Regions from separate parts of the Oceanobacillus kimchii X50 genome, predicted to be linked through region 1. Evidence: riboswitches for the same ligand, from Rfam matches in the RefSeq annotation. Region 1 holds a riboswitch; each other region holds the start of a gene.
What was found. Region 1 has a riboswitch for thiamine pyrophosphate ahead of thiM (hydroxyethylthiazole kinase). Riboswitches for the same ligand answer to the same signal wherever they lie in the genome.
Positions count from the first base shown of each region.

Region 1 (5,465 bases):
GAGAGAGCCAATAACTATAAAAATATGTATGACGAAATCTATATGTATACCAAAGATAAACGAATTCTGACAGGATTTAATACCGTCCGCAAGATTCTTTCTTTACTACCAGCCACTATCCCTTTAGCTTTATTGCTTTATTTACCGTTCGCACAAAAAATTGGTGATCCTGCATACCGTTTTATTTCAACTCGCCGTTATAAATGGTTTGGAAGAGTGCCTTATAATAAGCTGTGACTGGCAAAAAAGAAAGGTAGTGACAGAACATGTAAAAAAAGATCCTGGTTATTTTATATATCTTTCTCGCTTCCACAGCCTTCTCTTTATCATCCGCTCTACAAGTTTCTTCACCTATTTTTTTCGGTCTGAAAAACGTGCTTTATGAAGCATACGGCATGGGCTCTTTGTTAGTCAACTAAACTGGCTCTAAAATAATTGTTGGGGTAAGGGGAAAATGTAATCAATAAAAAACAAGCTACCTCCTTATTGCTTTATTTACATCACTAAATAAAGCAATAAGAGGATGCATTTAGATCATAAACGTAAGATACCAGCCTTCCAATGAATTGTTTGTCTGGTAACTTACATTTTACACGAAGCTGTTATGGGTTGATTATATTAACCACAAGTTATAAGTAGTTCACTTATTATTAAAAATCCTCTATTTAAAAGGATGCTAGATTTGTTGCTTTTTTCGAAAGCCATGTTTCAAACGTATAGGACATTTCCCAGAATGCAAGCTCATATTCTTTCGCGATAATAAATTGTGTTTTGATTTTTTCCTTCTCTGTTTCTCCTGCTTGTTCAGCTAATGTATCGAGCAGGTCAATCATTTCCTGTGTGGATTCCTGGAACCAATCACTCCCATAGGTGTTCAACCAGTTTTGATAAATTTTCTCTTTTGGTTTCGCATCCCTGTAGGTCAAACCAATATCCGCATATAACCAGTAGCATGGCAGCATTGCGGCTACAATTTGAGCTAAACTTCCGGACAACGACGCACGGTACAAATGTGATGTATACGCGTAGGCAGTTGGTGCTGGTTTAAAATTCTCGATTTCCGCATCTGTAATCTGTAAAATTTCTGCATGCTCCTTATGCACCGTTAACTCTGCTTCAGCTGTCTTCTTTGCTTTTTCAGCCAGTTTAGCAGCAACATGAAAGTCATCTGAATGGGCAGCCGCAAAAGCATGCACCTTGCCGTAATGCTTCAAATAATAGATATCCTGCAGAATATAATTTTTGAATGTTTCTAGTGGCAAATCACCACTTACAATACCCTGTACAAATGGATGATTTAAACTTAACTCCCAACTCTCTTTCGTTGCCTCTCGCAATGACTCTGAAAAACGCATAGAGAATCCTCCTTAATTTTTGTTTAATAGCCTACTTCTACAACAGCATTAACAATATACATTAAATCGTTTTTATCCTGCTGATCTTCCAGAAAAATCCCACTAGTTGTTGCCATGCCTCCAGGCAAGACCTCAACAGTGACTGTGCCATAAGGAATTAATTGTTTTATTCTGTAGTGATCCAATTTTTCCTGATCCAATGGGATGCCCAGTTTTACATGTACCTTCATCTTATCTAAATCACCATCTGGTAGAATTTTCTTCATTCCTGGCATAGAATTGGTATGGATTGCATGCATTACTGCTCGTTCTGATGCAATATTCACATCTTGTCCATGTACATCTACTCCTGTCCCTGTCTCGATAAATAGAAGATTTTCCATTTGCTTTCCCTCTTTCCATAATGAAATATATCCTTATAGTTCTTGAACTTGTTTGTATTTTTCTACTTTTTCATCCGATAGAAAATACAACTCGTCGAGTAAGGCTGGAATAAATGTTCCAGGCCCCGCTGCTTTTGCCATTGCTAATTCAGCTGCAATGCCATAACTTGTTACAGCATATATACCTGCTTTATAAAAATCATCAACTACGCTCACAAAAGGTCCAACAAAAGATGAAAGTAAACATCCACTAGCCGTAATGTTTTGTAGCATTGCATGCCCGTTTTTACATAACGCAGTTCGCTCACCATCGGTCACAACGTCAACTTTTCCAGTTGAAATGACAACCGTATCATATTTTTTAGCGACTGTTTTTGCTATTTCTGGATCGTTTTCTTGAATAATGGAATCTGGCCCTTTTGCTTTTTCTAGCTTACTAGCCAACACAGCTATTTCCCCTGCATTAGCACGTATTACGGCTAGCTTTACCGTTGTAAGTATGTCATCAATGATTTCCGTCCGAAAATCTGTGCCTCCAACTGCAATGGGATCAAGAATAACTGGAACCCCATTTTCGTTTGCTGCTATTCCAGCCTTTAACATTGCTTCTCCACGTTCTTCCGTTAATGTCCCAAGATTCAGCACTACTGCGTCGGCAATTTCTCCATAGTTTTTTGCCTCTCTTGGAGTATGGGACATCGCAGGTGACGCTCCGATTGCGATTAAACCATTAGCAGCAAAATTAATCGCAACTTCATTGGTAATATTAAAAATAAACGGCTTATCTTCTTTAATTTTTGTAATAGTATCCATCAAAAAATCTCCTCTCTAAAAATTAGAATGAAGAACAAAAAAACCACCCCGAAAATGGAGTGGTTGTGTATACAGCTAAAGAATAGGTATAACTTGCCAACTCCACTTTCCTACGCTGGTATTAACCAGTTCAGGTTCAAAGGGATTAAGAAATGAATCTTATCTCAGCCAAATGGCACCCCTAGTGGATTTTTATTTATTCTACCTATATCTTATTTCATTTTTTCTTAAAAGTAAAATTATTCATATGAGTCAATTTCCGTAATTACTAAGTTTAATACAACGAATATTTTAGTGACAGTTTTATAGCAATGACTTGGCTTTGGAAGTAGTCGACTATTATAATTAAAAGTAATCTAGAAGAAGTAATTTGTTTTGCGATACTAGAGCTTCACTTCAACGTTTACAAGCTGTTTTTTCATAAAAACAAACGATGAAATAAAAAAATATAAAAAAATTATAAAAAGGTATTGCTTTTTTATAGTTATATGGATATAATATTACTTGTCCTTGTTTTTAAGGATTGTCTGGTAGCGATAGCGAGAAGGTCACACCTGTTCCCATGCCGAACACAGAAGTTAAGCTTTTCAGCGCCAATGGTAGTTGGGGTTTTACCCCTGCAAGAGTAGGACGCCGCCAGGCAAGGATAATTTATCCTTAGATTGGATATAATATGTGAGTATAACACATAGAAGTGTATGACCATATTTTCCATATCATAAGTCATATCGCGGGGTGGAGCAGTCTGGTAGCTCGTTGGGCTCATAACCCAAAGGTCGCAGGTTCAAATCCTGCCCCCGCAACCAAATTATTTAATATTACTATAGTAAGATCCAGATTCACTGAAATACTGGATGCCATACATAAGTAAAAAGTTGGTCCGGTAGTTCAGTTGGTTAGAATGCCTGCCTGTCACGCAGGAGGTCGCGGGTTCGAGTCCCGTCCGGACCGCCATGAAAATTATATTAGAAGTTGTAGAACACATGGTTTTAATTGAAACCTGTGTTTTTTTAGTTTGTAGACATAATTTAGTCGTCCAATTTTTTTCTTTTTTCTTTTGTTTTTGCTATGATAGTTGGTAGTGAATACAAAGAATGGTGATTTTAAATGGATGAGTTTTCTTTTATAAATTCGATTAAGCCGAAGTTTTATCAACAGTCTTCTCTGTTAAAAGGAATTGGAGATGACGCCGCGGTTTTTCGAAGTTCGATGGATATTGTTACTGCAGTAGATACCTTTGTAGAGGATGTACATTTTTCTCGTTCTACAATGGAACCATATCATATAGGTTATCGTGCATTAGGAGCCAATATAAGTGACTTAGCAGCAATGGGAGCTTCACCTAGTTTCTATTTAGTTTCTATCGTTATACCAAAGAATTGGATTCAAGAGGAACTGTCCCAGATATATTTAGGTATGGATGATTTAGCGTCGAAATATCATATGGATATTATTGGTGGAGACACCGTTTCAGGTAAACAATTAACAATCTCTATTACAGTAATTGGATATACCAACACAAATAAAGCTCGATGTCGTCAGCATGCTAAAGAAGGAGACATTGTTTTTGTTACGGGCACGTTAGGGGACTCTCAGGCAGGGTTTCATATCCTGACCAATGAAAACAACAGATATATTGATCAAGATTTTTATATAGGTCGACATCGAAAACCAGAACCGAGAGTGGCTTTTGCGCAAGCTCTAGAAAGTCTGGAAAGAGTATCTTTAAATGATGTTAGTGATGGGATTGCTAATGAGGCAAGTGAAATTGCAGAAGCCTCTAATGTGTCTATAGTTCTAAGTGAAAATGACATACCAGTTTCACGTTCTTTTAATCAATTTACGTATGAGCAACAGTATCAGTGGAAATTATCTGGTGGCGAAGATTTTGAACTTCTCGGCACAGTCGCTAAGTACGATTGGGATGTAGTAAAAAAAGCTGCTGAGCAGACAAACACCCAATTAACGATAATTGGTAATGTTATAGAAGAAAACAAGCATCCTGTTTATATAGAAGATAATGATGTGCGTAAAGTGCTTAAAAAAAGCGGATATACGCATTTGAAGTAGGTGAATTAAATGAAAATACAGCTTCGTTCTCCCGAAGAGACTAAAACTCTCGGCCAGAGAATAGCAAAGTTGTTGCATCCTGGTGATGTTATTACGTTAGAAGGTCAGCTAGGTGCTGGTAAAACAACGTTTACGAAAGGAATTGCTTCTGGACTAGAAGTGAAGCGTCATATTACGAGTCCTACGTTTACAATCGTGAAAGAATATCGTGGGAAAATGCCTTTATATCATATGGATGTCTATCGTTTGGAGGATTCACTTGAAGATATTGGCTTTGATGAATATTTTCATGGGAATGGAGTCTCTGTAGTTGAGTGGGCAGGGTTTATTGAGCCATTCTTACCCGAGAATCGTTTAGATATATCTATTCAGTACACGGATAATGAAGATATTCGTGAAATTGATTTGTATCCTCGAGGATCTCATTTTGAACAAGTAGTAAGCGAATTACACGGTTAGGAGTTTATGTATGAATATACTTGCAATCGATACTTCCAATCAAGTATTAGGTGTGGCATTATTAAAGAATGGAGAGATAATCGCAGAACTTACAACTAATCTCACGAAGAATCATTCCGTTCGTTTAATGCCTGCTGTTGAAAGTCTTATGCATCAAGTATCTATACAACCAGAAGATCTTGATCGAATTATAGTAGCAAAAGGTCCCGGGTCATACACTGGAGTAAGAATAGGCCTATCTACTGCAAAGACGATGGCTTGGGCATTACAAATACCAGTAGTAGGTGTCTCCAGTTTAGAGGTACTCGCATATCAAGGAAAGTTCTTTAACGGAATTATATGTCCTTTCTTTGATGCGAGAAGAGGATTAGTGTTTACTGGTGGA
Region 1 is NZ_CM001792.1:632,655-638,119, forward strand. It holds gene C794_RS03545 (thiol-disulfide oxidoreductase DCC family protein) at 1-237, shown strand, start outside; gene tenA (thiaminase II) at 666-1,355, opposite strand; gene C794_RS03555 (Lin0512 family protein) at 1,379-1,738, opposite strand; gene thiM (hydroxyethylthiazole kinase) at 1,772-2,551, opposite strand; TPP riboswitch at 2,642-2,744, opposite strand; rRNA gene rrf (5S ribosomal RNA) at 3,078-3,193, shown strand; tRNA gene C794_RS03570 (tRNA-Met) at 3,281-3,357, shown strand; tRNA gene C794_RS03575 (tRNA-Asp) at 3,429-3,505, shown strand; gene thiL (thiamine-phosphate kinase) at 3,659-4,621, shown strand; gene tsaE (tRNA (adenosine(37)-N6)-threonylcarbamoyltransferase complex ATPase subunit type 1 TsaE) at 4,631-5,080, shown strand; gene tsaB (tRNA (adenosine(37)-N6)-threonylcarbamoyltransferase complex dimerization subunit type 1 TsaB) at 5,091-5,465, shown strand, end outside.

Region 2 (5,465 bases), 210 kb from region 1:
CAGGAAATCCCCCCGGGAATCCACCGCCCGGGAATCCACCACCAGGTCCGCCGCCCGGGCCACCCGGGAATCCACCACCCGGGAATATTCGACCAGGCGTATTTGGATCGTCATTGAAATATTCATAAGGATTATTCACATCTGACTCATCAACTTCATGATATCCTTCTGAACTTTCGTAAGGTGTTCCAGTGAACTGCTGTTGATTATAATCGTCACGCTGTTGATTAAAATACTGATTTAACATATCACCAGGTAAGTTATTATTTTGTCTCTGATCTTGTTGAGGTTGCTGATGATATGGATGATTATTATAGTAATCCATTATTTTCCTCCTCATATGCAAAGTTTCATCACATTAGCATATGGGATAAGAGCACAATTTGGGATACATAATTATAATATTGGGCTTATCCAAGAAAAAATAAAGGAAGAAAGCGAAAACCCCACTGAATGTAGGCTTCACTTTATAATCGTTGTACTGCTTGTAAAATATGATTTGTTTCTGTTATTGCTGTAATAAAAGATACACCATCAGCTCCAGCTTGGATGACTTCTTGTGCATTTGTAGTATTAATTCCTCCAATTGCAACTATTGGTAGAGAAGGATGCTGTTTTTTTAAATTTTGAATCCATTCAAGACCAACCGCTTTTTTAGCATCTTCTTTTGTATTTGTTGCAAATATTGGACCAGCTCCAATGTAATCGACTATTTCTAATGGACTATGATTCAACTCTTTATTCGTTGATATGGACAATCCAATTATCTTATTTGGGAATTGTTTCCGCACAACTTCTACAGGTTGATCATCCTGACCGACATGAATACCATCTGCATCCAATTGTTTTGCTAAATCAACATCGTCATTAATAATGAAAGGGATCTGAAAATCATGGCAAATAGCTTTTAAATCTTTTGCAAGTTCAACTTTTGCAGCGCCTTTTAAAGAATGCTTACCTTTCTCACGGAATTGAAAAGCAGTAATTCCCGCAGCTGCTGCCTCTTGTAAAATCTCTCGTGGGTCTCTATGGCAATTTTGACTTCCCATAATAAAATACTTCCGAAGCATATTTTTTTGGAATTTCATAAGCATTTATTCTCCTTTCGTAAGGTCTTGTGGCATTTTTGAAAGAGAATCAATGAATACAGGTAAGAAACTGCCTGGACCACGAACACTTTCTTGATTAGCTGCATACGAAGCTGAAAGTCCATAGAACGAAACCGCTGTAATTAATTGGTCTTTCAATGGTGCTTTTGTGGTTAAACATGCTGCAATAATCGAACCTAATAAACAACCAGAACCGGTTATGGTTGATAGGTAATGATGTCCTGTACCATTATGAATCAAATGATTATCCACATAAATAACATCTGTTTCTCCGGTAACAATAACGGCAGTGTTATATTTTCGACTTACTTTTTGCGCGATTTCATCTAAATTACCGTCACCAACGGAGTCAACTCCCTTTGCTTCGAGTGTGATATCAACTAGACTTGCTAGTTCACCACCATTTCCTTTTATCACAGTGGGACGAACTTCCTCTAAAATTTTATCAATAGCTTTTCGTCTAAAAGAAGTGGCAGCAACTCCGACAGGGTCTAATAATACAGGAATATTATGTTCATTTGCTGTTTTTCCAGCAGCTATCATAGATTCCAATTCAATGGAAGTTAACGTACCGATGTTAATTAAAACGGCATTTGAAATTGCGGCAATTTGTTCTGCTTCTTCTATCGCTTTTGCCATTATTGGCGAACCGCCGAATGAAAGTAACCCATTAGCTGAGAAGTTCATTACTACTTGATTGGTTAGGTGATGCACAAGTGGTTTAGTATCACGAACTTGTTTAATAATATCGACTTGCATATATATCTCCCTCTCCTTAGTTTCTCCTTTATCTTTCCCGAATTGCCCAGTGATTTGTCGGCCCATTCCCATAACCGAGCTCAAACGATTGGGATATTGCAGCAGTAACAAAGTCTTTTGATTTCTGAACTGCCTCTACCATGGAGTACCCCTTAGCGAGATAACTAGTTATAGCAGCAGAATAAGTGCAACCCGTACCGTGAGTGTTTTTTGTATTAATTCGTTTAGCTGAAAATGTATGCATCGCAGATCCATCATATAGAAAGTCTACTGCATCTGCTTTCATATGGCCCCCTTTTATTAATGCGGCATCCGCATTGAAATGATCAACGATATGTTTTGCCGCATCTTTCATGTCTTCTAATGTTTCAATAGAATGACCAGTAATAAATTCTGCTTCTGGAATATTAGGAGTCACTAGTGCGGTTTGGGGGAGCAAATATTCTCTTAAAAATGATCGGGCCTCTGTATCTATTAGCGAGTCACCGCTTGTTGCAACCATAACTGGGTCCATAACATAAGGTGCATCCATTTTCTCAATTTTTTTGGAGATTATTTCCATCATTTGTTTATTGGCAATCATTCCCGTTTTAAGGGCATGAATAGGCATATCCTTTATTATAACTTCAAGTTGATCTTCAATCATATTGATTGGCATATGATGGACGGAAGTTACACCAGTAGTATTTTGAGCTACTACGGAAGTAATGACAGACATGCCGTATGTTTGAAGTTCTTGAAATGTTTTTAAATCTGCTTGTATTCCAGCTCCACCACTAGGGTCTGTGCCGGCAATCGTTAATGCACATGATACATTATTCATTATTTATATCCTCCTTCAATGACGGCCACTCCTCAGTAGACATAGCCATTTCCCAAAATAAGTATTCTAATTGACAACTCTTTCGGAAAGCAATTTTCATACTTGCTTTTTCTTTTTCTGAAGCATGACTCGCATGTTCATCAAGTCGTTCACACATTTCCTCAACATCTTGTTTGGTATTTGCATAACATTGAATCCATATTTGAAATGGGTGATTATCCGATACTTGCCACGTTTCATTTAGATATTTTCCGATCTCATAATACGTCCAAGGGCATGGCAAAAGCGCACTAATTGCTTCACCTGTAGTTCCTGTTTGGGCATGATACATCATATGTTTAACATAATGATCTCCTGTTGGAGGTAATGGCTGTCCTTGTAAGTCTTCGTAGTTTACATTAATATACTCACAGAAACACAGATGGGCTTGGATTTCGTCATGTAATGAAAACAGCATTAGAGCACTAAAGTAAGCGATGTCGTTACGATGATTTGCATTACCAATAGCTGAGCCAATAGTTTTCATAAATCCATTTAAATAAGCATAATCCGCTTGAACATAGTGACGAACTGCATCTACGGATAGTATTCCCTTTCCTATCCCTTCTACAAACGGGTGATTTTTTATAAGTGTAAAAATATCTTTGTTTTCTAATCTTAGTTCTTCTGAGAATTTCATGAGTAATCTCTCCTCTGAGTGTGTGAGAGTTCTGGTTTCACTTTATGAACTCGAGATAAAATAAACCAACCTATGGACGCTCCTGAAACACTACTAATGATGAATGCTGGTAGAAATGCAAGCGCACCAACACTCGATCCCATTAAAAAGTTAGCAAAAGGAACAGCAAGAAAAGAACCAATAATCCCGGTTCCAAGTATTTCTCCTGTTACTGCTAAACGATGACGCCGCCATTTTCGATAAAGTATCCCTGCAAAAAAAGCGCCAATCATTCCTCCGGGAAAAGCTAGTAATGTTCCTATCCCTAAGAGATTTCGAAGTAAACCAATCATTAAAGCAACACCAACAGCAGGTCCTGGACCAAGTAACACTGCTGCCATAACATTTACTGCATGTTGAACAGGATACGCTCGTGCGACACCAGCAGGGAACCATAATAACTGTGAACCAATCGTTCCAATGGCAACAAGGACAGCCATCAATGTTAAGACGCGGGTGTTTTTCACTTTATCTCTCCTTTCTAAAACAAACAAAAAACCAGGTCCAATTAAAGGACCTGGTTTTGGTATACTGAGAATGTAATCATCAAAATTATTGACTACTTCCCTACGCTGGTATTAACCAGATCAGGTCCATAAGAGTCGGAAAGTAGGTGCTTTCCTCTCAGCCCACACATAGTACTGGGCACCCCTAGTAGTTGCTTTTCGTATTTATTTACTTCATATTAACTGTAACAAAATAAATAAATTCTGTCATCTGAATACATAAAATTGGGATTCAAAGGGGACTGAGATAGATGCTTCAATTAAGAGAACTAGAATATCGACAAGGTGACCACATCTTGTTTTCGACGTTTCATTTAACGATTCAAGAAGGGGAAGTTGCAGCGATTCATTCCTCCTTAAATGTTAGGCAGATGTTAATAAAAATGATTGTTGGAGATAAAAAAATTAATAACGGTAGCATCGAATTAAATGGAATTACATTAGAAGATAAAGTGAAGTATTTTCAAGCGTTAGGACTACAACTATTGAGTAACGGTCTTTACGAACGAATGAATACAAAAGAGTATTTTCGATTTATTGAACAACTATATCAAACAAAGGTCAACCATCAAGAATTGATTGAAAAACTACAATTACATGAAGTGAAGGATAAGCCAATTAGTAAATTAACAGAGTCTGAACAAAAGCGGGTTCATTATGGGAAAACAATTATTCAGGATGCATGTATTTATCTTTTTGAAGAGCCGGATTTGAATGTTGACTTAGAAACGAAACGAGTATTGGTTCATGTTTTAAACCATCTTAAGCAGAATAAAAAAGGTGTATTAATACTGACATCTAATATGGAAAGTGCAATTACATTAGCAGAAAGAGTTTACCGACTTAACGAGGAAGGGTTACAAACAGTTGAAATTAAAACAGAAGAAAATGAAGAGAAGCAAGAGATAGACGAAGTTTCAGAAGAAGAGTTAGGAAAGCAAGATTTTTCTTTTCAGCTAAATAAAATACCTTCGAAAGTAAATGACAAGATAGTACTACTTGATCCTCCAGAGATTGACTACATTGAAAGTGATGAAGGTCAAGCTGTAGTACATATGAAAGGGTCATCGTTTCGAACAGCATTTACGCTTCGTCAATTAGAAGAAAAATTAGAACATCAAGGATTTTTCCGATGTCATCGATCTTATATCGTAAATTTACAAAAAGTACGAGAAGTAATTACCTGGACGAGAAATAGTTACAGTCTTGTTTTGCAAGATAAAGAAAAAACTCAAGTACCGTTATCGAAAGCAAAGTTGGTTGAATTAAAGCAAATTTTAGGAGTCGATTAAGCTCCATTTAACCTATTAGGTACTCCATTCATCGGAAATTTAGTGCGAATACCTTGATATAACAGTATTCTGAAGATGCAAATGAAAATTGGATTTTCAGGAGGGAATTACATGACTTCAGTCATTGAGGTAAGTCATTTAGAAAAAGTTTATCAAAATAAGCAAGCACTTAACGATGTAACTTTTCAAGTCGAGAAAGGAGAGACATTCGGTTTTTTAGGACCAAGTGGCTCAGGAAAAACAACCACAATAAAAATA
Region 2 is NZ_CM001792.1:421,778-427,242, forward strand. It holds gene C794_RS21275 (hypothetical protein) at 1-325, opposite strand, end outside; gene thiE (thiamine phosphate synthase) at 468-1,088, opposite strand; gene thiM (hydroxyethylthiazole kinase) at 1,095-1,868, opposite strand; gene thiD (bifunctional hydroxymethylpyrimidine kinase/phosphomethylpyrimidine kinase) at 1,897-2,691, opposite strand; gene tenA (thiaminase II) at 2,684-3,370, opposite strand; gene thiW (energy coupling factor transporter S component ThiW) at 3,367-3,876, opposite strand; TPP riboswitch at 3,957-4,072, opposite strand; gene C794_RS02420 (LytTR family transcriptional regulator DNA-binding domain-containing protein) at 4,167-5,207, shown strand; gene C794_RS02425 (ABC transporter ATP-binding protein) at 5,319-5,465, shown strand, end outside.
Region 2: it holds a riboswitch for thiamine pyrophosphate, as region 1 does, so the genes downstream of both, thiW (energy coupling factor transporter S component ThiW) here and thiM (hydroxyethylthiazole kinase) in region 1, are expected to answer to the same signal.

Region 3 (5,465 bases), 680 kb from region 1:
ATTACAGGAGGAATCCTCGGCACTGCTGGCAACTTTTTATTAAGTTGCTTGCGAGACCTTTGCTCAATTTAGTGGGCAAAGGTCTCTTTTTATGGACTTATTGCCACACTTTTAAAAGGAGGTAATTATATGTCTAAACTCACAAAATTATTAAAATCAAAAGTGGTAAAAGAAGGAATGAAACAAGCTCAGAAACACGCTCTACCATTAATTAAGAAGAAACTAGCAAAAAGGAAAGGTAAGTTTAAATAATAATGAATTCATCTCAATACAACTTCTATGTCTCTACCGTTTCATTTTCAAATAAAAATAATCAAGTAAAAGTACTGAAACATCACCCTGATTTGCAGGTTTATGGGACGGGAAGAAGTGCTGTTGTATTTAAAGTGAACGGAGAGCATAGAGTCATTAAAATATTTTATCCACCTTTTGAAAAAACAGCTATTCAAGAAAAAAATAACTATGAAAAACTAAAAGGCAGTAGTTATTATCCAACCATTTATGAGTCTGGACCCAACTATTTGGTAATGGATTTGATTGAGGGAAAAACTTTTTTTGAATGCTTGGCGGAAGGAATTTTATTAAAATCAGACTATGTACACCAAGTTGACAATGGATTACAATATGCAAGGGACGTTGGTTTAAATCCATCCGATATTCATTTACACAATTTGATTGTCACAAAAGAAGGTACGATTAAAATTATTGATGTTGCTCGTTTTTCTCAGGAAAAACAATGCACTCAATGGCAAGATTTAAAAAATGGATATGAAAAATACTATCATCGAACTTATTTTCCTACTAAAATTCCAAAATGGATAATGAATAGCGTTTCCAAACTATATCGGCTTCGTAATAAATAGTCTATTTAATAATAGGTTAAGACAAAAGGGTTTACTCAAAAGATAAATTCGAATGATTAGTTTAAACCAGAGATATACTCCGCTTATCTAACTAGTGACTGGTGAGATTCTGATTGCTCATAACACCTGGTAGACTTTCACCCCACATAAAGTATATTTCTACCGCTAAATCTTATTATCATTCTTCTTTTGAGCAACCCGTTTTACTTTGTCTATGCCCTACTTATGGTACTCAGAAATTAAAATCCAGTTGAGTGTTTTCTTGCTTCTCTACACCTTTCATATATTTAATTCTTCGTTGAGCTGCTGCGTTAGATACTTGTTCATCCGCATGGTATGAGGAACGAACTAGTGGACCAGCTTCACAATGGGAAAAGCCTTTTTCTAAGGCAATATTTTTCAGTTCTTCAAATTCATCTGGGTGATAGTAACGCACTACCTCTAGATGTTTTTTCGTTGGCTGTAAATATTGGCCAAGTGTAACAATATCCACATTATGATTTAATAAATCATCCATTGCTTGAATAATCTCTTCTTTTTCTTCTCCTAGACCAACCATTATACTAGATTTTGTTGGTGTTTTTGGAGCTATTTCTTTTACACGTCGGAGTAACTCTAATGAACGGTCATACGTAGCCCTAGCTCGCACCCTCTTGGTAAGTCTTCGAACGGTCTCAATATTATGATTAAAAATATCTGGTCCACTATCCATTAATGTATGGAGACTTTCATAATCTCCTTTCATATCAGAAGGCAAAATTTCAATAGTACAACCTGGATTTTTTCTACGAATAGCTCGGACAGTTTCTGCAAATACTGCTGCACCGCCATCATTCAAATCATCTCGAGCGACTGCTGTTACTACCACATGTTTTAAACCCATTACGGTGACAGAATCAGCCACACGTTCTGGTTCTCCCCAATCCAGCTCATTCGGCAGCCCTGTTTTTACTGCACAGAATCGGCATCCCCTTGTACACGTATCTCCTAAAATCATAAATGTAGCTGTTTTTCTTTCGCTCCAGCATTCATGTAAGTTTGGACAGCGTGCCTCTTCACAAACTGTATTTAACCGATTATCACGCATCAGCTTTTTTAAGTTTCGATAAGATTTGTTTGTATTAATTCTTGTTTTTAACCAATCTGGCTTTCGTACATGAGTTTGTTGATTAGACATGTGAAACAGCTCCTTTTATATTACTCTTCGAATATTTAGCTTCGGCAATCTGATACACTTCTTTCCACTGTTCTTCTGTCAACGTTATTGGCTCTAATTCGATATTTAAAATTTCTGAAAAACCTTGTTGAAAAGCATCTCTTACCACTTTATAGGATTGCTTTTCTCCTAACTCCTTATTAATAGTAGTCGCTCTTTCATAAAATCCTTGTCTCTTTCTTTTTTTTATTTGATCTGTTGGAAATTGTAATAAATCAAATAGCATCTCCACATTCATAGATATAGGGATTGATCCATGTTGAAGTAGTATTCCTTTTTTCCTTATTTGTGCGTTCCCTGAAATTTTCTTTCCATTTGCAAGCAATTCATAAAATGCGGGTTGCTCAAAACAAATCGTGCTTCGATTTTTAGAGATTGGCTCATGTGCATAATCTACTTCAATCCCCAGCAATTGATAGGCTCTTAATATACCTTTTGATAAATCGTAATATGCTTGACGAATAGATGATGCAACTCTCTCATGCCTTTCTGAAATGACAATACTGTATGTCAATTCATCATCATGCAGGACAGCACTTCCACCGGTCATTCTTCTTACCAATTGACATTGATGCTTTTTAATACCTTCAAGATCAATTTTACCATCTACTTTCTGAAAATATCCTATAGAGAGTGTCGGTTCATTCCATCGATAAAATCGCAAAGTTGGTGGAATTTCACCTTTTTGATGCCAATGCAACAAAGCTTCGTCTAGTGCCATATTAATCGCTGCATCTTGTGGAGTGTTTTCTACGAACGCCCATTTTTCTCGCAAAGATTTTTCCTCCTTAGCGAACTTTTTCACTTTAAGTGTGGGTTTAAAAGGGTGGATGAAAAGGACCGAGAAGATCGAGGCGGCTTAGCTTTGAGTACCGGAACGTATGCAGTTAATACGTGAGGAACTAAAGCAAGCCAACGAGCTTCCACAGGATGTGGTGATTTCTGCGTTGTCCACAGGACGTGGGCGATCTTAGCAGAAGTTCCCCCCTGATCTGTGTTATTTTCACCAGACTCTTTGAACAACCTCTTTGAAACAAACAAAAAGACCACATTCATCATGAGAGAATGTAGTCAATATACTTATGCCTATTGACCACACTTCCTCACGCAGGCATTATCCTGTTCGAGTATAAAGGGTCTAAACAATCCAATGTTCATCTCAGCTATTTACCATAGCTCCCCTAGTGTGAAAAAAATTCTATTTAAATGTCATTTACTAACAACCCAAGCTTACCAATAATGGAATATAATGTAAAGATACTTTTTTACTCCGTTTATTTAGCAAGGACCCTTAAAAGTCTAGGTCAAATTTTCACTCTTCTCCATCCAATCTTTTCCTTCAATTTGTCTGGTTACTAACATACTTGATACGGTATCACCAGTAACATTAACCATCGTTGCAGGCGGATCAACCACTACTCCAATGGCAGTTATGATTGGTAATGCTTCCATTGGTAAACCATACAGTGTGATTATCATCATTTCTCCCATAAATCCGCCACCTGGAATTCCACTCATCACAATTCCAGACAACAAGCATATTCCAATAGCAGTTAGGAAAGTATCAAATCCCGAGAAATCCATATTGAATACGCCAAAGACAAATGCAATTTTAAGCATTGCAGATAAACACGATCCATCCATATGAATCGTTGCCCCTAAAGGAAGTACCGTTTCACGAACATCCTTTGGAACACCAATACGTTTAGCCGCTTGTAAGTTTACAGGTAAAGCAGCGATACTACTTCCAGTACCAAGTGAAGTTGCTGCCGGAGCTAAGATATTTTTCCAAAAACGAGTAACTCCCTTCTTACCACCAGCAAGAAATGCATATAAGGTAAAGCCAATTGCAAAATATAATACGGAAACTGGGTAATAAATGATAATTGCTTTCGCATAATCCCCAATTAATTCCGCTCCAAATTCTCCAACAAGTGCTGCAAAGTACGCTCCAAGACCAATTGGGGCATAGTACATCACGAGTTTTATGATTTTCATAAACACTTCAGAAGCACTAGTTAGAAATGTAGCGAATGGTCTACCCTTCTCCCCAGTTAAACCAGTCGCTACACCAATCAATACAGAAAAAACAATTAGTGCTAACATATTGTCTCGGGAAAATAAATCAACAAAATCTGGTACTGTAAACGTATTAACCAATTGTTCCGATAAGCTTTGTTCTTCCACATTTTCTGGTGTATCCAAGGGAATATTTACACCAGAACCCGGTTCAAAAATAACAGTAGCAACTAACATAAATACAGATGCAATTATTCCTGTAACAACAAAAACCGTAATCATAGAGCCCAAAATCTTCCCAAGACGTTTCATACTATCCATACCAGCAATCGCTGATGATATGGTAAAGAAAACTAAAGGTATAACAATCATAAATAACAAATTAATAAATAAATCCCCAAGTGGTTTAATAATAGTAGCTTCTTCACCAAATAAAATCCCTATAATACTCCCAATAATGATTGATGCCAGTAAAATAATAGGAAATCGATATGCTTTTAATTTTTCTTTCATGTATCTCACCTTCATTATGTAATTTCATTTCATTAACTTAGTATATTCTACTCCTTTTTTTATTGAAGTCAAAGAGGCAAATGAAGTAATTTTTTCTATAATTATTTTTACTCTAGACATCAGGTAGCTTCTGTCATATCATATTCACTATGTATTTTTTTAACAAAGAGGTGAGATGATATGCCAATGAAATTTTCTCGAAATACTATTCTAGCTATCTTTATGATTGGTACATTCGCGATAGGAATGACAGAATATGTTGTTACTGGATTACTAACACAATTCGCTACAGACCTGGATGTACCAGTATCTACTACAGGACTTTTATTAAGTGTTTATGCTATTAGCGTTGCTGTATTCGGACCTATCTTACGGATGGTTACAGTAAAGTACTCACCTAAACCCTTATTAATTGGATTAATATCTATATTTATTATAAGTAATATCGTTGCAGCACTAGCTCCAAATTTTGAAGTGCTTCTATTATCAAGATTGCTGTCAGCAACGATGCATGCACCTTTCTTTGGTTTAACCATGAGTCTTGCTGTTGAAATTTCTAAACCAGAAAAAAGAACTAGTGCCATAGCTGCTGTTCAAGGTGGGTTAACTATTGCTGTTATGCTTGGTGTTCCATTCGGATCGTTTGTTGGTGGTTTTTTTGATTGGAGACTTGTTTTTTGGATTATAGCCTTATTAGGTGCGATTACTTTAATTGGTTTACTTTTAGTTACTCCGAACATTAGGCCAGCAGAACAACCGAAACTTAGAAAAGAATTAACCGTATTAAAAAATAAAAATATACTAATGATCATTGCGGTTATTGTCTTTGGTTTTTCTGGTGTTTTCACTGCATA
Region 3 is NZ_CM001792.1:1,311,188-1,316,652, reverse strand. It holds gene C794_RS21175 (hypothetical protein) at 130-252, shown strand; gene C794_RS07005 (protein kinase family protein) at 255-863, shown strand; gene lipA (lipoyl synthase) at 1,096-2,040, opposite strand; gene C794_RS06995 (lipoate--protein ligase family protein) at 2,033-2,854, opposite strand; TPP riboswitch at 3,163-3,272, opposite strand; gene C794_RS06990 (dicarboxylate/amino acid:cation symporter) at 3,379-4,611, opposite strand; gene C794_RS06985 (MFS transporter) at 4,792-5,465, shown strand, end outside.
Region 3: it holds a riboswitch for thiamine pyrophosphate, as region 1 does, so the genes downstream of both, C794_RS06995 (lipoate--protein ligase family protein) here and thiM (hydroxyethylthiazole kinase) in region 1, are expected to answer to the same signal.

Region 4 (5,465 bases), 760 kb from region 1:
GCTAACAACTATGATGGAAACTATTGTTGTAGCTATATCAGTCGGAATCCATAAACCCTGCGCTAAATTAGCTGCACCTTCTACAAAATTACCTAGTCCTATCGCATTTGCGTCTGAAAATGATGCGTATGCTTGAGAAAATGCATCTGTATTTGCAAATAACGTCCCAACTGCAAGTATAGATACAAGAGCGAGTACTCCCTCACCTACAGCACCAAAGTATCCTACAAATCTTGCATCCGTTTCTTTATTTAATTGTTTCGATGATGTTCCTGATGACACTAATCCATGAAAACCAGAGATAGCTCCACAAGCTATGGTGATAAATAGTAATGGCAATAGACTTTTATCTGGACTCTCATTAATAGCTGGTGCTGAAATACTAGGATTTGTGAAGATTAGTCCTAAATAGAGAATGCCTAATCCTACTACCAACTGATGCGAATTAATAAAATCTCTTGGTTGTAGTAATTTCCATACCGGCAATGTCGAAGCAATATAAACATAAACCATTAAAATGACAATCCAAATTAAAAATGCTGTTGATACACTTCCTAATCCAAACAACCCAGCTCCATCTTCTCCACCCATAAAACGCACAAGATCAATTTGTAAAAAGTCAAATCTACTTGCTAAAATTGCTGTTAAATACATAATTGCAAGCGCAACAAGTGAAGGGATTAACATTTTTTTACTTCGTTTATAAGCAGCGTATCCAATCCAAATTGCTAAAGGGATTTGAATGAATACTGGCAAAACACTAGATGGATAACTAATAAATAAATTTGAAATTACCCATGCAAAAACTGCATTTACCATCAAAACTAATATTAATATAATAAATAAAAATAATAGCTTTCCTCTTCTACCAATTAACTTATCTGCGATAGTACCGACGGAGTATCCTTTATTTCTAACAGATAATGCTAATGTTCCAAAATCGTGAACTCCTGCAGCAAACACCGTACCTAAAACTACCCATAAAAAAGCAGGTAACCATCCCCAGTAGATTGCAATTGCGGGCCCAAGTATTGGAGCAGCACCTGCTACAGAGGTAAAATGATGTCCCCAAAGAACAAATTTATTGGTCGGAACATAATCCACACCGTCCTTATAACGATGTGCAGGAGTGACATAGTTTGGATCTAATCGAAAAATCTTTTCCGCTACAAACTTAGAATAATAACGATAACCCAATATAAAAATAACAATACCGATTAGAGCAATAACAATAGCATTCAATTGCATACCTCCTCTTAAAAATATATTTGTATCAACTTATGTGTAAGCGCTTTTATTTAGTACAACCTAACTACTCTGAATCTATTTTTTATGTACTATCTTTTTTACAATTTAAAAATTGAATACTTTTCGTCATCAATTATCATCACCTCCTTTATTATATTATTAGAATTATTCTAACATATTCGACAAATTTGTATAACCTATTTTTAATTAATTTCAATTAAAAAATGCCCTCACACGTTCTGTAACCTCCAATTATTATTGAAATTGAAGTCTACGAAACAAGTAAAGGCATCGTAATTTGATTGTCTTATCACAGTTCTAAAGAAAGATAACTCCTACGATTGTTGCTATAATTAATCCGACTATTACAGGAATGAAATTCTTTCTAACCAAATCCATTACAGATACTCCACAAAAACCTGCTATTGCAATTAATGATGACCAAGCAACAATGGTGCCGCCACCCGTCCATATAGCTCCTAATTGACCAATACTTGCTAGTGTAGCAGCATCTACTCCACTTGTCTGAAGAGAAGCAGCTAATGCTCCCGTTAAGGGCAATCCTGAAAAACCAGAACCGTCTAAACCAGTAATAATTCCAATGATTAACACACTGAAAGCAACTAAAAATGAGCTTTCTGGTAGATATTGTTGAATGGAAGCAACAATATCAAATAATAATGCAGGCCCTTCTTCTACACCTAATATTTTGCCTGAGAACTCGGGACTACCAAGAAAGAAAAAGCCAGCGATAGGTATAACTGGCCCCATAGCTTTAAAAGCAAATACAAAACCATTAGTAATATGACTTCCTACATAGTCTAGTGCGTTTTGTTTTCCAAACGCTACTGTTGAGAGCAATAACAATATTACTGCAACTCCACCAACAAATGCAGCTCCATCACCACCTACTAATTCTGTATTCGCAATAAACTTACCATACATCATATACACGACTACAGCCAACAAAGCAATTGGTACAATAACTGCAAATAGTTTACTCCATGTTTGTAACTGTTTCGTTTTAGGATGGTGTACAGAATGCTCCGATTGCTGCAGCTGTTCTAATTCTCTTTCATTTTCCGGATCATTTTTTGAACGAATATGTTTGCGATAGAGTGTGTATGCAATTACGATTGCAACTCCACCAGCAACTAATGAGAGGATAAGTGAACGATCTGCAACGATACTTGTATCTATATTTGCTGCAGTTGCCGATAGGTTTGGAGCAACTTGGACGATATAATCAGATGATAATGCCATGCCTTGACCGGCAATTGCAATTGCAACTGCAGCTACCATTGCCGGTAACCCCGCACTAATTGCAGCAGGTACCAATAATGCACAAATTAACGGTACCGCTGGAGTCGGCCAAAAGAATAATGAAATTACATAGGTTACCCCTATTAATACAAAAAATGATACGTGCCCATTTACCATTACTCTTTGTATTGGCTGTATCATTCGCACATCTGCTCCGAGGTCTTTTAATGAATGTAATAAGGCAAGCATAAACGTAATAATCAAGAATATACTGAATAACTCTTGTGCTGCAACTAGATTAGCATGAAAGATGGCTGTAAATCCTGAAACAATACTGCCATTAAATACCCATGATAATATGAAAGTTCCTAATAAGGTCGGCAGTACAATCCCTTTTCGAAAAATCATTGTGATGATAATTACGAGTGTAAACAACCCATAAATGAAATGCGCTAGAGTTAATGTCATCCTACATTCTTCCTCTCTTTGAATGTACTATAGCCTATGCAAAGAGAAGTGTTTTCGCTACTGTAACTATCTTTCACTTAATAATAAAAGCCTGAGAACTTTTGGTCCTCAGACTTTGTTTGTGTGAGCAAATTGCCTACTTTGATTGAAGTAATGTTTTTGGTTGTTTATGGAATAAAAAGAATACAGCTAAAGCACTCAGTATAAAAGAAGGTAACATATACGAGCCATTATACAGAAGAGAATATAACCACGCTGGTTGTCCTTCTACTGCAGATCCAAAGAATACAATCCCTGCAATATAATGTGCAATAAAACGTGCAAATGAACCGATAAATACCCCTAGAGTAATTAAAAATAAGTATGATTTGATCTTATTTTCTCGAACATTTTTTTGTACTGCTTTTGCTACAACTCCTGCTAAACCAATAACTGTAAATGCGATTGCGTAATCTATGAATCCTTGTAATGGCACCATTACATATGCAGTCCCTACAGCAATTTGTAACATTCCCCATAGAAATCCTGATAATAAGCCACCTTTTAGTCCCCACCGAAACGCAACAATGAATATTGGAATCATCGCAAAATCAATAGAGCCGCCTTGTGGCCATAATTTTATTTGTAACGGAATTAAATCTAGTAAAAGTGCAAGCGCCGTAAATACAGCAACCTCGACTAAAAATAATGTCTTTATTTTTGTCATTATCTACTCTCCCCTTTAAGGTCAGAAACCGTTTTTTCACACAACAAAAAAGTAATGCCAAAGGGAAGCTTCTTGATGGGACTGCATTATACAGCCTTTGCTCCGCTCACACATTACTACTAACCATCAAAAAGACTACAATCCCTACGCTAGTATTAACTATCAGGTTCAAAGGGTCAGAACAATCATTGTCCACTCTCAGCCATATGGCTCCCCTTGCAGGCTTTTCTATTTACTTTTTTGCTATATTTTATTGTACGTTAAACTGGTTATTTATACAATAGTTTATAATTGAAGAAATGTCTCAACATCTTCCACACATAAGGAGATTGCCTCTTCCCAAAATCCATCTTTAGTTAAATCAACATGTAAATGTTTTTGTGCTAATTCTTCTACAGACATTCTTCCGGTATCCCTCAGTAAAGCTATATAATCATCTTCAAAACTTCCACCTTTTTCTTGGGCATGTTTATAGATTCCGAGACTAAATAAGTACCCAAATGTATACGGGAAATTATAAAAAGGTACTCCAGTTATATGAAAATGCATTTTTGAAGCCCAGAAGTTTGGATCATATTCATCCAATCTATCGCAGTACGCTTCTTTCTGTGCTTCTACCATCAATTGATTTAAGCGGTCTACCGATACCATTCCTTTTTTTCTTTCTTCATAAAAACGCGTCTCAAACAAAAATCGGGCATGTATATTCATAAAAAATGCAATACTACGCTGAATTTTCACTTCGAGTTGGGATCGCTTTTCTTCCTTTGTTGCCGCAGATTGTACAGATGCATCTGCAACAATCATTTCCGCAAAAGTAGAAGCAGTTTCAGCTACATTCATTGCATATCTTTGATTCAATCCATTAACATCATTCATTACATGTTGGTGATAAGCATGTCCGAGTTCATGAGCCAACGTCGCGATATTAGAAGACGTTCCAGAATAAGTCATAAAAATTCTTGTTTGTTCACTGTTTGGAAAGCTTGTACAAAATCCACCAGGACGTTTTCCTGGTCGATCTTCTGCTTCTATCCAATTTTTTTCAAAAGCCATTTGAGCAAAGTCTGCCATTTTAGGACTAAATTTCGCAAAATGATTAACGATAAATGCTGCACCATCTGAATAACTTTTCTTTTCTTCTTTTTTTCCAATTGGAGCACCAATATCATAAACACTTAATTTATCCAGTTCTAATAATTCAGCTTTCCTGTCTAAGTACTTTACAAAATGATGTTTATTTCTTTCTATTGTGCCCCACATCGCATCAAGAGTTTCTTGCTTCATACGATTTTTTTCTAACGGTTCTTTTAAAACGTTATCCCATCCATAATGCTTATAGGTTTGTAGTCGAAATCCTGCCAGATGATTTAATGTTTGGCTGATTAAATCTGCGTCTTTTTTCCACGCTTTAGACATTTGATCGAATACATACTTTCTGTTTTTACGATCTGGATGATTTGCTTTATTTGCAGCCTGTCCAACGGAGTACGCTTTTATTTCTCCATCTTCCTCAAGTTCAACGTTCATCTTCCCAACAATAGTTCCATACATTTGATTCCATGCATGATATCCATCAACGGAAAGGTCATTTTTTAACATTTCCACTTCTTTCGATAATTGTTTCTGTGCTTTGTCTCGTTTTTCTCTTAACACAAAGTCTAATTCTTTTAATTCAGGTGTGCTTATTAATTCTTTCCATTCTTTCTCTGGAACTCCAGCTACTTTTTGATCAATTAATGTGGTTAATCCTTCCATCTCTGCTAATAAATCACTGCGC
Region 4 is NZ_CM001792.1:1,396,100-1,401,564, reverse strand. It holds gene C794_RS07390 (carbon starvation CstA family protein) at 1-1,242, opposite strand, end outside; gene C794_RS07385 (hypothetical protein) at 1,567-2,979, opposite strand; gene thiT (energy-coupled thiamine transporter ThiT) at 3,116-3,685, opposite strand; TPP riboswitch at 3,809-3,912, opposite strand; gene C794_RS07375 (M3 family oligoendopeptidase) at 3,971-5,465, opposite strand, start outside.
Region 4: it holds a riboswitch for thiamine pyrophosphate, as region 1 does, so the genes downstream of both, thiT (energy-coupled thiamine transporter ThiT) here and thiM (hydroxyethylthiazole kinase) in region 1, are expected to answer to the same signal.